Regions from separate parts of the Streptomyces sp. BK022 genome, predicted to be linked through region 2. Evidence: riboswitches for the same ligand, from Rfam matches in the RefSeq annotation. Region 2 holds a riboswitch; the other holds the start of a gene.
The links. A riboswitch is a leader RNA that binds a small molecule or an ion and turns the genes downstream of it on or off. The one in region 2 is predicted to bind cyclic di-AMP.

Region 1 (6,964 bases), on a different contig from region 2:
CCAGGCGGGTGGAGAAGACGGTGCCCTTGCCGAAGTCGCCGGAGACCTGGTCGCCCAGCGAGCCGAGGAAGCCGCCCATCGCGCCGCCACCCTGCTGGGAGGTCTTGTCCCCCTTGGCGCCGGTGTCGAACGTGGCGATGGTGGTCCAGCCCTCGCCGATGGTGTCGGCGCCGCTCAGCCCGCCCGGCGCGAACTGCCCGCCGAAGCCGGGGGTGTGCTCGTCCCTGCCCGGCTTCTCCTCGGTCACCTTCGCGCCCCTGGGCGGGCGGAAGTCGAAGGTGGAGGCGGGCGGGGCGGCGAAGGAGACCTTGGTGAAGCCGGCGTCGAGGACGGGGGCGCCGCCGCTCTTCGGGGTGAGGGTGAACTTCAGCGGCAGGCCAGTCCTGGCGTCGACACCGATGGTGACGTCACGGACGGTGGAGCCGGACTGCTTGGGCTTGATCACGAGCTGGTAGGCGTCGCGGCCGGCGATGCGGGCGGTGCCGTCGACGGTGACCGAGGTGGTGGAGTCGACCGACTTCAGCGCCTCCTCGGCGAAGTCGTCGGGCGTGGCGCTCGGCCGGTGCTCGCGCTTGTCCCCGGTGTGCCGGTCGGTCGTGTGGAAGACCTCGTTGCTCGCGCTGTCGTAGCCCCACACGTCCTTGCCCTGGTGGATGAGGCTGTACTCGGCGTCGCGCTCCAGCAGCGAGACCTTCTGCTTCTCGGGGCCGTCGGCGGCCACGCGCAGGGTGTGGGTACCGGACGCCAGCTCGGTGAGCTTGGTCCGCGGGTCGGCGGAGGAGTCGCCCTGGCCTGAGCCCATGCCCTGCTGGAGGCTGCCGAGGTCGGGCAGGCCGAGGTCGGTGCTGATCTTCACGGTGCCGGACATCCGCTGGACGTCGGACTTGGCGATCTTCTCGACGAGCTGCTGCGCGGTGATCTTCGGCAGGTCCGGGTCGCCGGAGGCGGCGAGCGCCGGGACCAGCCCGATGGTGGCGGCCGCGACACCCACCACCGCGACGGGCACGACGTACCGGGCGGCCTTGCGGCGTCCGGTACGCGGGTCCTCGGGGCCGGTGCCGGTCGCGTGGTCGGATTCGTACGGTGCCATGTCTGCCTTACCTCCGTCGTCGGCGGCGGCTGCGCTCTATGGGTTCCACCTGAGCCGCCATTCTCACCCGGATCGGTGAGGAGTGGTGGTTTCCCTGGTGCCCATCACACCAATTCGGCAGTCCTCGTACGTCAGCCCACGGAGCCAACTCGGCGTACACCTGCGGTATGACGTGACGACCGGGCGCCCGCACCGACCCGTAGGGGTCGTACGAGCGCCCGTACGCGCCGGCGCCTGTCGGGCAGGCCCTAGCCCGCCCGGTGCACCACGGCGTCGCACAGCTCGATCAGGGCCGACTTGGCGGTGCAGTCCTTCAGCGGGGCGAGGGCCGCGCGGGCCTCCTCCGCGTACCGGACCGCGTCGCGGCGGGCCTGGTCCAGCGCGGGGTGGGCGCGCAGGGCGGTGAGCGCCTCGGCGAGCCGGGCGTCGTCGCTGAGGTCGGAGTCCAGCAGCTCGCACAGCGCGAGGTCGCCGGGCTCGCCGAGCCGGGCGGCGCGCTCGCGCAGCCGGAGCACGGGCAGCGTGGGCACGCCTTCCCGCAGGTCGGTGCCGGGCGTCTTGCCGGACTCGTCGGAGTCGGAGGCGATGTCCAGCACGTCGTCGGCGAGCTGGAAGGCGACGCCGAGCCGCTCGCCGTACTGGGTGAGCACGTCGACCACGCTCTCGTCGGCGCCGGACATCATGGCGCCGAACCGGCAGGACACGGCGACCAGCGAGCCCGTCTTGCCGGAGAGCACGTCGAGGTAGTGCTCGACCGGGTCGCGGCCGTCCTGGGGACCCGCGGTCTCCATTATCTGGCCGGTGACGAGGCGCTCGAAGGCGAGGGCCTGCACGCGGACGGCCTCGGGGCCGAGATCGGCGAGTATCTGCGTCGCGCGGGCGAAGAGGAAGTCACCGGTGAGCACCGCGACCGAGTTGCCCCAGCGGGTGTTGGCGCTGTCCACGCCGCGCCGCACGGCCGCCTCGTCCATGACGTCGTCGTGGTAGAGCGTGGCCAGGTGGGTCAGCTCGACGACGACGGCCGAGGGGATGATGCGCGGGGCGTGCCGGTCGCCGAACTGGGCGGACAGCAGCACGAGCAGCGGACGGAACCGCTTGCCCCCGGCCCGCACCAGGTGCTGGGCGGACCCGGTGATGAAGGGGACCTCGCTCTTGGTGGCCTCTAGCAGGCCCGCCTCGACAGCCGCCAGTCCGGCCTGGACATCGGCTTCCAGTGCCTGGTCCCGCACGCTCAGCCCGAACGGCCCGACGACGGTCACGAGGTTCTCCTGTCTGCTGGTGTCTGCTGGCGACTTCACGGCTTGTCGATAGGTCGCTGCCATCAGTCAAGTCAGCGTATCCGGTCCTCTTTCGATCACCGATCGCACCCACCGGTCCAGCTCGTGAGGTATCGGATTTCGTCCGGCATGTGCCGAATGGCCGACAACGGTCGGTATAGGGGGAGTCGGCCGGACGATCCGACACTCCGGGGGTCACACCGGGCCAACGAACGGGAGAGTGCAAGAGGTTCCGCCTGTGGGGGACCGACACTCCCTAATACCCACAGACGGCTCAAATCCACATAATCCCCCATGTCTGATTTTGCGTATTTTGCGATTCCGTGAGTTGGCTCACGCGGACCACCTCGGCGCGCATACCCCCGAAAGCCCCCCTCTCACCCCCTTCTTACCGTGCGCGGTACGGAAGTTGGGGATTGGCGGGCGCAAAGGATCAAGTGGGCCATTTGGGACAGATCAAGGTCAACTAGCTCTTTGGGTGAATCCGGTACTTGTTCCGGACATGTGCGGTCGCATACGTTCCCGCCCTGTCAGGCGAACGCCGAATCCTGCCGCGCCTGGCACACCCACTCACGAACTCATTCGTACGGCAGGAGCGGGGGACCCAGGTAAGCCGCCGGACCGGCGCGACCCATGTCGCGCCGGGACGGCTCGGGGTGAAGCCGTGATCGTCCCCGGTGTCCGACGGGCACCGGGGACGACGCGGCCGGGCACCTCCCCGCCCGAACCCGACAGCTCACCTCGCAGGCGACGGAGAGGAAACACCGACATGTCTGCTGCCGCTCAGCCGCGCCGTGCCCGCACCAAGCGCATCGTCCGCACGCTCGCCGTCGCCGGTACCGGTGCCGCGATGTTCGCGCTCCCCCTCGTCGGCGCCACCAGCGCCTCCGCCGCCCCGGCCGCCAAGCCCGCCGCCGCCTCCGCCGTGTACCCGAACAACCTCGACGGCTGGATCCGCCAGTCCCTGGCGATCATGGCCGAGAAGGGCATCCCGGGCACCTACAACGGCATCCACCGCAACGTGATGCGCGAGTCCTCGGGCAACCCGCTGGCCATCAACAACTGGGACATCAACGCCATCAACGGCACCCCGTCCAAGGGCCTGCTCCAGGTGATCGACCCGACCTTCCGCACGTACCACGTCGCCGGCACGTCCTTCGACCCGTACAACCCGGTCGCCAACATCACCGCCGCCTGCAACTACGCGTACCACCGCTACGGCTCCATCGACAACGTCAACGGCCCGTACTAGGCCCGCCGCACGATCACCGTGCACCGCGCCCCCGTCGCACGCCTCGCGCATGCGGCGGGGGCCGTCGGCTTCAGGGGGTGAACAGGCGCTCCAGGACGACGGCCACCCCGTCGTCCTCGTTGGAGAGGGTCACCTCGTCGGCCACCGCCTTCAGTTCCGGGTGGGCGCCGGCCATGGCGACGCCGTGGGCCGCCCACTGGAACATGGGGATGTCGTTCGGCATGTCGCCGAAGGCGACGGCGTCCGCGCGGCCGAGGCCCAGGTGCTCGGCGGCCAGCGCGAGACCGGTCGCCTTGGTGATCCCGCACGGCTGCAGCTCGACCGTGCCGGGTCCCGACATGGTGACCGTGGCCAGCGAGCCGACGACCGCACGGGCGGTGGCCGCCAGCTCGTCGTCGGACAGCCGGTCGTGGCGCAGCAGCACCTTGCTGATCGGCGCCCGCCAGAGCTGCTCGCGCCGCTCCACCCGTACGGCGGGCAGGGTCGGGTGCGGCATCCGGTAGCCGGACTCGATCAGGGTGAGCCCGTCCACGCCGTCCTGGTCGGCGGCCGCGTGCACCTGGCCGACCTCGGCCTCGATCTTGCCGAGCGCGGTCTCGGCCAGCTCCCGGTCCAGCCGGACCGACCACAGCAGGGTGCCGGTGGCGGCGTCGTACACCTGGGCGCCCTGCGCGCACACCGCGAGCCCCGTGCCGCCGAGCGCGGCCAGCAGGGGGCGCACGCGGGGCGCCGGGCGGCCCGTCACCACCAGGTGCCGGGCCCCGGCGCGTGCCGCCCCGGCGAGCGCGGCGAGCGACCTGGCGGAGACCGTGTCGTCGCCGCGCAGCAGCGTCCCGTCCAGGTCGGTGGCGATGAGCGAGGGACGGGAGGGAGCGGAGGGTGCGGCCATGATCAGAGAATACGGATCACCGCTCTTCCCGACTCACCCCCGGCGCACCGGAGTTGACGCGTGGCTCAGCTCCGCGCGCCGTGTGCCGCGGCCAGGTGTTTCGCCAGCCTCGGGGAGGCGAACTCCGTGCCGCACACGAAGCGCATCACCGGGCCGTACGAGGCGGCCGCGGGCAGGCCGGTGAAGTAGAGGCCGGGCAGCGAGGAGACGTAGCCGGGGCCGAGGCGCGGCGCCCCCCGCGTGACCGCCAGGTCCGTGCGCAGGCCGGGGCCGAGGAAGTCCAGCGCGGCCAGGTCGACCCGGTAGCCGGTGGCCGCGATGACGTGGTCGGCGGTGAGCCGGTCGGTGCGCCCGCCGTGGGTGCGTACGGTGAGCACCGGCGCGCCGTCCACCGCCTCGGCGGACACCACCCGCGCCACCTCCCGCACCTGCACCCGGCCCTCGAAGCGCTCCCGCAGCCACCAGGCGCCGAGCGGTCCGAGCACCCGGCGGACCAGATGGTGCCGGACGCTCTCCGGCAGGAAGCGGTAGGGCTGGGCGTGGTAGCTGAGCGCCCACAGCGACCAGGCGCGGCCGAACGGCGACTCGGGGCGGAACCTCGGCTGCTCCCAGGGCGGCGCGCCGAAGGCGACCTTGCCCCGGCCGCGCGAGACGACCCGTACGCGGGCGCCCGCCTCGGCGGCGAGGGCGGCGGTCTCCAGCGCGGACTGGCCGGCGCCGACGACGATCAGCTCCTTGCCCGCGAACCGGTCCAGGTCGTGGTGGAGGGAGCTGTGCGTGACCGGCGCGGGGCCGCCGAGCGCGGCTCCCGCCAGCTCGGGCGGCAGGTGGGCGAAGCCGGTGAGTCCGGTGGCGACCACCACGGCACGGGCGGCGAACTGCTCCCCCGAGTCCAGCTTCAGCTCGAACCCGCCGGGCCGCCCCCGCTCCACCGACACCACCCGGACCTGCTCCAGGTCCGGCACCAGGCGCTGCCGGAACCAGTCGCCGTAGGCGATGAAGGTCTGTGCCGGGATGATGTCCTCGTCGGTGACCAGGCGCCGGACACCCGCCGCGGCGCAGTAGTCGGCGAGCGTGTGGCCGGGCTGCGGGCAGTCGAGGCTCGAGGCGGCCGGGGTGGATTTCAGCAGCATCCCCTCCGGCATGTGCGCGCGCCAGCTCACCATGGGGTCGCCGAAGACCCGTACGGGGATGCCGCGCGCCCGCAGATGGGCGGCGGTGGACAGGCCGTACGGCCCGGCCCCGATGACTGCAACCGGTCGGATCACGAAGTCCCTCCCCAGGACGCGGTACGCCACGTGTGTGGCCTTGCCTACTCCGTGGAGTGCGAGGTGCCGCCGCCCCGGCGGCTGGTCCGCCAGAGCTGGTAGAGGTGCTTCGCGCCGGGGCGGCCGAAGCGGGCGAGCATCGTGAGGAACGGCATCGGGTCGTCGCCGGCGAGCCACGCCAGCTCCGTGCCCTCGGCCCGTGCGGGGGCGGACGGCGTGGTGTAGCCGCTGCGCCGGTAGGCGAGCCAGGCGGGCAGGTCGATGTTCTCCACGACGAACCGCCGCCCGGCCCGCTGCTCCCCCTCGGGGACGGCCCGGCCGGTGAGGTCCAGGTGCAGGGCCCGGACCACGTCCACGCCCGACTCGCTCTCGAAGAGCCGGAACTGGGCGCCCATCCGGGGGTTGAAGTCCAGCAGCTTGTACTGGCCGTCCCGGCGGTCGAAACGCAGGTCGAGATCGACGACCCCGGTGAAGCCGAGCTGCTTCACGAACCGGGTCGCCAGGTCCGCGAGTTCGGGGTTGTCGACGACGTAGGCGTGGGCCGTCATGCCCGCGTGCGGGGGCCAGGAGCGGACCTTGACGCCGGTGAAGACGGCGAGCGGGTTCGCGTCCGCGTCGAAGCAGGCGTGCACGATCCAGTCCTCCGCCGCCTCCCTCGGCAGGTACTCCTGGAGGATCACCCCGGGGTCGTCGCCCCAGTCGCGGGCGAGGGCCAGCAGACCGGCGCGGCTGCCGATCCGGGTGGTGCCGCCCACGGCGGGGCGGCTGCGCCGGACGAACGCCTCCCGGTTCTTGGCCACCACCGGGAACAGCGCCTCGTCGGCGAAGGCCACGACCTGGTCGTAGGAGGTCGGGAAGACGGAGGTGGGGCTGGCGACGCCGTGCTCCTCGCACAGCTCGTGCAGCCCCTGCTTGCTGGCCAGCCGCCTCGGCAGGGCCGGGTCGACGGGCGGGAACAGGAAGGCACCGGACAGCTCTTCCTGGTGCTCGGCGATGAGGACGGCCGCTTCCTCGTCGGTCGGGATCAGGACCGTGGGCCTGCCGATCCGGCGCCCGATCCGGCGCAGTCCCTCGACCAGGTGCTCCGGCTCCTCCGCGCCGGTCGTCGGCCACACGAACGCCCGCTCCAGATACCGGGACGCGGCGGCCGGGGTGTACGGGTCCTCGGTGATGGCGTACATCGGCACG
Region 2 (6,964 bases):
GAAGGGCTCGGCCGACCTCATCCACGAGTTCGCCTTCCCGCTCCCCATCTACGCCATCTGCGACCTGCTCGGCGTCCCGCGCGAGGACCAGGACGACTTCCGGGACTGGGCGGGGATGATGATCCGGCACGGCTGCGGACCGAGGGGCGGGGTGGCGCGTTCGGTCAAGAAGATGCGGGCCTACCTCGCGGAGCTCATCCACCGCAAGCGCCAGGCGCTCCCCGCCGAGCCCGCCCCCGGCGAGGACCTCATCTCGGCGCTCATCCGGGCCTCCGACCACGGCGAGCACCTCACCGAGAACGAGGCCGCCGCCATGGCCTTCATCCTGCTCTTCGCGGGCTTCGAGACCACCGTCAACCTCATCGGCAACGGCACCTACGCGCTGCTCACCCACCCGGGGGAGCGCCGCAGGCTCGAACTCTCGCTGGCGGCGGGGGAGACCGGCCTGCTCCAGACCGGGGTCGAGGAACTGCTGCGCTACGACGGGCCGGTGGAGCTGGCGACCTGGCGTTACGCCACCGAGCCGCTCACCATCGGCGGCCAGGACATCGCCGCCGGGGACCCGGTGCTGGTGGTCCTCGCGGCGGCGGACCGCGACCCGGAGCGGTTCGCCGATCCGGACCTGCTCGATCTCGGCCGCCGCGACAACCAGCACCTGGGATACGGACACGGCATCCACTACTGCGTGGGCGCGCCGCTCGCCCGGCTGGAGGGGCAGACCGCGCTGGCCACCCTGCTCACCCGGCTGCCGGACCTCGCCCTGGCGGCCGATCCGGCCGAACTCCGCTGGCGCGGCGGGCTGATCATGCGGGGACTGCGCACACTGCCGGTGAAGTTCACACCGGTCGGTCCCAGTCGTGAAAGCACATATGACGGACGTTCAACTATGTGATCTTCACGTGATCTCTGCGGCATGAACTTGTGACAAGTGTTCGTCTGACGCTACGTTCACCCATCAGTGTGGCGCCGAGCACCACTCGCCACGCCGTACTGCTGTCGCACGAAAGGCAACCGCATGCTCTCCGGGAACGGTAGGCACCGTCGCCCCCGCCAGGCTCCGGCGCTCCTCGTCGCGGCCGGCGTGACCACGTCCGCCATCGCCATCCCGCTCCTCGGGGCGGCGAGCGCCAACGCGGCCGACGGCACCACCTGGGACAGGGTCGCCGAGTGCGAGAGCGGTGGCTCCTGGAGCGCCGACACCGGCAACGGCTATTACGGCGGCCTCCAGATATCCCAGGACGACTGGGACAAGTACGGCGGCACGCAGTACGCGGCCAGCGCCGACCAGGCCAGCCGCTCGCAGCAGATCTCGGTGGCCGAGAAGATCCTGGCCGACCAGGGCACCACCCACTGGGCCACCTGCGCCCTGGTCTCCGGGCTGACCTCCAACTCCGGCTCGGTGGACGTCGACACGGGTGTGAGCGAGACCCCGTCCGCCGGTCAGGGCGCCCCGGGCAAGGACGCCGGCAAGTCGAGCGAGACCCCGGAGGCGGACGCTTCGTCCGATGCTTCCGACTCGCCCGGACTGGGTGATTCCTCCCCGTCGTCCGGCTCGTCCGACTCCTCCGCCAAGGAGACCGGCAAGCCGTCCTCGGGCGCCGGCGAGAAGGACACCGCCGGCGACGCCGGGAAGGACACCGGAGCCGCCCGCTCCGACGCGTCCACGCCCCCGGCCGCCGGTCACGGGTACAAGGACGGCGGTTCGGCCTCCGGCGCCCCCGCGGCGGAGGACGACGAGTCGTGGGAGGACGGCGGCTCCTGGAGCCTCGTCGACACCGGCGACCTCGGCGGCGGCCGTCACCGCGGCGGCAGCGCCGACGAGAACGTGACGGAAGGTCAGCACACAGCCGGCACGGGCCGCCACGCCACCGCCTCTGCGGGCACCTACACCGTCCGCGACGGGGACACCCTCGGCTCCATCGCCGACTCCCTTGGTGTGGACGGCGGCTGGGAGGCCCTCTACGCCGCGAACAAGCAGGCCATCGGCGCCGACCCGAACCATGTCGACCCGGGCCGGACCCTGCGGGTGCCGGGCGAATAGGACTCCGAATAGCGGCATTTGACGCCCCGCTATCTTCTTATATGTCCTATTTGGCGAAAGTGTGGGATGACTCTCAGAAGACCTGATCGTCTTTGAATTTCGCCGCGCGGCATGTCTACGGTCGGGACCGCTCGTCACCACGAGCCCCCGTGGCCGCAACGCCGAATCCTGCCAGCGGCCGTCGGGGACAACCGTCGCGTAAAGCGCCGTAGGCAGGAGCGGGGGACCCAAGGTAGGTGCCCGAACCGGTGTCCGACACCGGGACGGGCTTGGGGTGGAGCCACGCCTTCCAGAAGTACCGGGGAGGGGTGGCCGGGCAACTCAACCGGCCCGAACCCGACAGCTCACCTCGCAGGCGTCGGTGAGGGGATCGATCCATGCTGCTTTCCAGCAAGGGCAAGCGCCGTCGCCCGTCCAAGACCGTCCGTGTCCTCGCGCTCGCCGGTGTCGCCGGCGCGGCCGTCGCGGGCCCGGTGATGGCGTCGGGCAGCGCCTCCGCCGCCACCGGTTCCGAGTGGGACGCCGTCGCCCAGTGCGAGTCGGGCGGCAACTGGTCCATCAACACCGGCAACGGTTACTACGGCGGGCTCCAGTTCTCCGCCTCCACCTGGGCCGCGTACGGCGGCACGCAGTACGCCGCCACCGCCGACAAGGCGAGCAAGGAACAGCAGATCACCGTCGCCGAGAAGGTGCTCTCCGCCCAGGGCAAGGGCGCCTGGCCGGTCTGCGGCACGGGTCTGTCCAGCACGCCGTACAGCGGTTCCGCCGCCCCGGCGAGCCCGGCTCCGTCCACGGACACCAAGACGGAGGACAAGGCCGCGGCCGACACCTCCGGCCGCGCCGCCGACGACCAGGCCGCCTCCCGCTCCACCGAGCGTCCGGACGCGAGCAAGACCGTCACCACGCCGACCGGTGGCAAGGTCAAGAAGGGCGACGGCGAGTACAAGGTGGTCAAGGGCGACACGCTCAGCTCCATCGCCGCCAAGCACAAGGTCGAGGGCGGCTGGAAGAAGCTGTTCGACCTGAACAAGGACATCGTCGAGAAGGCCGACTTCATCTTCCCCGGCCAGATGCTCCACCTGAAGTAACCGCGACCCGCTCGGCGGCCCGGCCCCCGAACCGTCCGGCCCCCGAGCTTCCGGTCCCCTGATGGACCCCCCGCCCCGGTGCGCGTTCCCCCCGCGCGCCGGGGCGGTGCGCGTGGTGCGGCCGGCCCGCCCGGCGCACCGGCCCGCGCGTCCGGAAGCTTTGCCCAGAACCCTTTGTTCCGGACGGGAACAATGGGTACCGTCTCCCTGTCCCACCCCGTCCACGAGGCGGTCGGTCGACGGCCGACGGCCCCAGGACGGTTAGGCTCTAGAGGCAAGGCATGCCATCCGGCGCACGCCCCGCACTCATCGCGTCACATCCATGAAGGAGATGCTCGTGCCGTCCATCGACGTCGTCGTAGCCCGGGAAATCCTGGACTCCCGAGGCAACCCCACGGTCGAGGTCGAGGTCGGCCTCGACGACGGCAGCACGGGTCGTGCCGCCGTCCCGTCCGGCGCCTCCACCGGTGCCTTCGAGGCCATCGAGCTGCGCGACGGTGACCCGAACCGCTACCAGGGCAAGGGTGTCGAGAAGGCCGTCCTCGCCGTCATCGAGCAGATCGGCCCGGAGCTGGTCGGCTACGACGCCACCGAGCAGCGCCTGATCGACCAGGCCATGTTCGACCTGGACGCCACCGACAACAAGGGCTCGCTCGGCGCCAACGCCATCCTCGGCGTCTCCCTCGCCGTGGCGCACGCCGCCTCCGAGGCCAGCGACCTGCCGCTCTTCCGCTACCTGGGCGGCCCCAACGCGCACCTGCTCCCGGTGCCGATGATGAACATCCTGAACGGCGGCTCGCACGCCGACTCCAACGTGGACATCCAGGAGTTCATGATCGCCCCGATCGGCGCGGAGTCCTTCTCCGAGGCCCTGCGCTGGGGCACCGAGGTCTACCACACCCTCAAGAAGGTCCTGAAGAGCAAGGGCCTCGCCACCGGTCTCGGCGACGAGGGCGGCTTCGCGCCGAACCTCGGCTCCAACCGTGAGGCCCTCGACCTCATCCTCGAGGCCATCAAGGAGGCCGGCTACGCCCCCGGCGAGCAGATCGCCCTCGCCCTCGACGTCGCCGCGTCCGAGTTCTACAAGGACGGCAAGTACCTCTTCGAGGGCAAGGAGCGCTCCGCCGCCGAGATGACGGAGTACTACGAGGAGCTCGTCGCGGCCTACCCGCTCGTCTCCATCGAGGACCCGCTGTTCGAGGACGACTGGGCGGGCTGGAAGGTCCTCACCGACCGCATCGGCGACAAGGTGCAGATCGTCGGCGACGACCTGTTCGTCACCAACCCCGAGCGCCTCGCCCGCGGCATCGAGGAGGGCGTCGCCAACGCCCTGCTGGTCAAGGTCAACCAGATCGGCTCGCTGACCGAGACCCTGGACGCCGTCGAGATGGCCCAGCGCAACGGCTACAAGTGCATGATGTCCCACCGCTCCGGCGAGACCGAGGACGTCACCATCGCCGACCTGGCCGTCGCCACCAACTGCGGCCAGATCAAGACCGGTGCCCCGGCCCGCTCCGAGCGCGTCGCCAAGTACAACCAGCTCCTGCGCATCGAGGAGATCCTCGACGACGCCGCGGTCTACGCCGGCCGCAGCGCCTTCCCGCGCTTCAAGGGCTGACCCCGGCGGGTCGGCGCGAGCCGGCTCCGCCCGTCGTACGTACGTCCCCGGACCCGGTCCCGTACCGTGTCCGGGGACGTACGCGCGTATGAGCACCGCGCGCGGCGCAGAGCCGAAGGCGCACAGGCACAGTGGAGGCGGAGAGCCAGATGGCCGCGAGGGACCGGGACCGTTTCTCCACCACGACCAGGCTGCGGCTGCTCGGTGAGCAGACGGCGGCCCGCGTCTACCGCTCCCAGACCAAACGGCAGGCCCGCCGCTCCCGCCTCACCGGCCGCGCCGCCCTGCTGGCCCTGGTGCTGTGCTCGATGATCGTGGCGCTCGCCTACCCGATGCGGCAGTACGTCTCCCAGCGCGCCGAGATCGCGGACCTGAAGCACCGCCAGGAACAGGCCCGCGCCCGGGTCGAGCAGCTCAGGGACGTCAAGGCCCGCTGGCAGGACGACGCCTACGCCGAACAGCAGATCCGGCGCAGGCTGCACTATGTGATGCCCGGCGAGACCGGGTACGTCGTGATCGACCCGGGCGCCGCCCAGCAGTCCCGCACCGACCGCGGTGCCGCTCACCGCCCCTGGTACGCCAACGTCTGGGACGGCGTCGACAAGTCCGACGCCTCCGACCAGTGACCGGCACCCGCCGGTGACCGAAGACAAGCCACTTACGGAAGCAGTCATGGAAACGCCCCCGCCCCACACCCCGCGCACCGAGCCCACCGAGGCGGACATCGCCGCCTTCGAGCTCCAGCTCGGCCGCCCGCCGCGCGGCCTGCGGGCCATCGCCCACCGCTGCCCCTGCGGCCAGCCGGACGTCGTGGAGACGGCGCCCCGGCTGCCCGACGGCACGCCCTTCCCGACGACGTACTACCTGACGTGCCCCCGCGCCGCCTCGGCCATCGGCACGCTGGAGGCGAACGGCGTGATGAAGGAGATGACCGAGCGGCTGCAGACCGATCCGGAGCTGGCCGCGGCCTACCGGGCGGCGCACGAGGACTACATCCGGCGCCGGGACGAGATCGAGGTGCTGGCGGGCTTCCCCAGCGCGGGCGGCATGCCCGACCGGGTGAAGTGCCTGCACGTCCTGGTGGCCCACTCGCTGGCCGCCGGACCGGGCGTGAACCCGCTGGGCGACGAGGCCATCGCCATGCTGCCCGAGTGGTGGGCGAAGGGCCCCTGCGTGGTGCCCGGCGCCTGCGTGGCGGAGGCCGGATCCGGTGCGGAGGAGCAGCGATGACCCGTGTGGCCGCCGTGGACTGCGGTACCAACTCCATCCGCCTGCTGGTCGCCGACGTCTCTCCCGAGACGGGTGAACTGACCGACCTGGACCGCCGGATGACGATCGTCCGGCTCGGCCAGGGCGTCGACCGCACCGGCCGTCTCGCCCCCGAGGCGCTGGAGCGCACCTTCGCCGCCTGCCGGGAGTACGCCGAGGTCATCCGCGAACTCGGCGCGACGAGGGTGCGGTTCGTCGCCACCTCCGCCTCGCGCGACGCGGAGAACCGGGACGAGTTCACCCGCGGGGTCATGGACATCCTGGGTGTGGAGCCGGAGGTCATCACCGGTGACCAGGAGGCCGAGTTCTCCTTCACCGGGGCGACCAGGGAGCTGTCCGGCAGCGACCACCTGGAGAAGCCGTACCTGGTGGTGGACATCGGCGGCGGCTCCACCGAGTTCGTCGTCGGCGACGACCACGTGGCCGCCGCGCGGTCGGTGGACATCGGCTGCGTGCGGCTGACCGAGCGGCACCTGGTGCACGACGGCAAGGTCACCGACCCGCCGGCGCACGAGCAGGTCGCGGCCATGAGGACCGACATCGCGGCCGCGCTGGACCTGGCCGCCGAGACCGTGCCGCTGGACGAGGCGCGCACCCTGGTCGGGCTCGCGGGCTCGGTCACCACGGTGGCCGCCATCGCGCTGGAGCTGCCGGAGTACGACTCCGCGCGCATCCACCACTCCCGGATCTCGCGGGCCCGTGTCCGCCAGATCACCGAGTGGCTGCTCAGTTCCTCGCACGCCGAGCGCGCGGAGATCCCCTGCATGCACCCCGGCCGGGTGGACGTGATCGGGGCGGGGGCCCTCGTGCTGCTCTCGATCATGGAGCGCACCGGTGCCGAGGAGGTCGTCGTCAGCGAGCACGACATCCTCGACGGCATCGCGTGGTCCATCGCCTGATCCGCGCGACCCCTGCCGACGCCCGTACCGGGACGGCTTGTTACCGTCC

Region 1: it holds a riboswitch for cyclic di-AMP, as region 2 does, so the genes downstream of both, EV284_RS06480 (transglycosylase SLT domain-containing protein) here and EV284_RS26945 (transglycosylase family protein) in region 2, are expected to answer to the same signal.

Annotation. Positions count from the first base shown of each region.
Region 1 is NZ_SHKU01000002.1:105,704-112,667, reverse strand. Features, by position in the region: gene EV284_RS06490 (sigma-E factor regulatory protein RseB domain-containing protein) at 1-1,090, opposite strand, end outside; gene EV284_RS06485 (polyprenyl synthetase family protein) at 1,339-2,349, opposite strand; cyclic di-AMP (ydaO/yuaA leader) riboswitch at 2,897-3,132, shown strand; gene EV284_RS06480 (transglycosylase SLT domain-containing protein) at 3,137-3,619, shown strand; gene EV284_RS06475 (Cof-type HAD-IIB family hydrolase) at 3,690-4,508, opposite strand; gene EV284_RS06470 (FAD-dependent oxidoreductase) at 4,574-5,776, opposite strand; gene EV284_RS06465 (ATP-grasp domain-containing protein) at 5,821-6,964, opposite strand, start outside.
Region 2 is NZ_SHKU01000007.1:81,859-88,822, reverse strand. Features, by position in the region: gene EV284_RS26955 (cytochrome P450) at 1-892, shown strand, start outside; gene EV284_RS26950 (transglycosylase family protein) at 1,016-2,041, shown strand; cyclic di-AMP (ydaO/yuaA leader) riboswitch at 2,236-2,414, shown strand; gene EV284_RS26945 (transglycosylase family protein) at 2,419-3,129, shown strand; gene eno (phosphopyruvate hydratase) at 3,461-4,747, shown strand; gene EV284_RS26935 (septum formation initiator family protein) at 4,897-5,373, shown strand; gene EV284_RS26930 (DUF501 domain-containing protein) at 5,420-5,977, shown strand; gene EV284_RS26925 (Ppx/GppA phosphatase family protein) at 5,974-6,915, shown strand.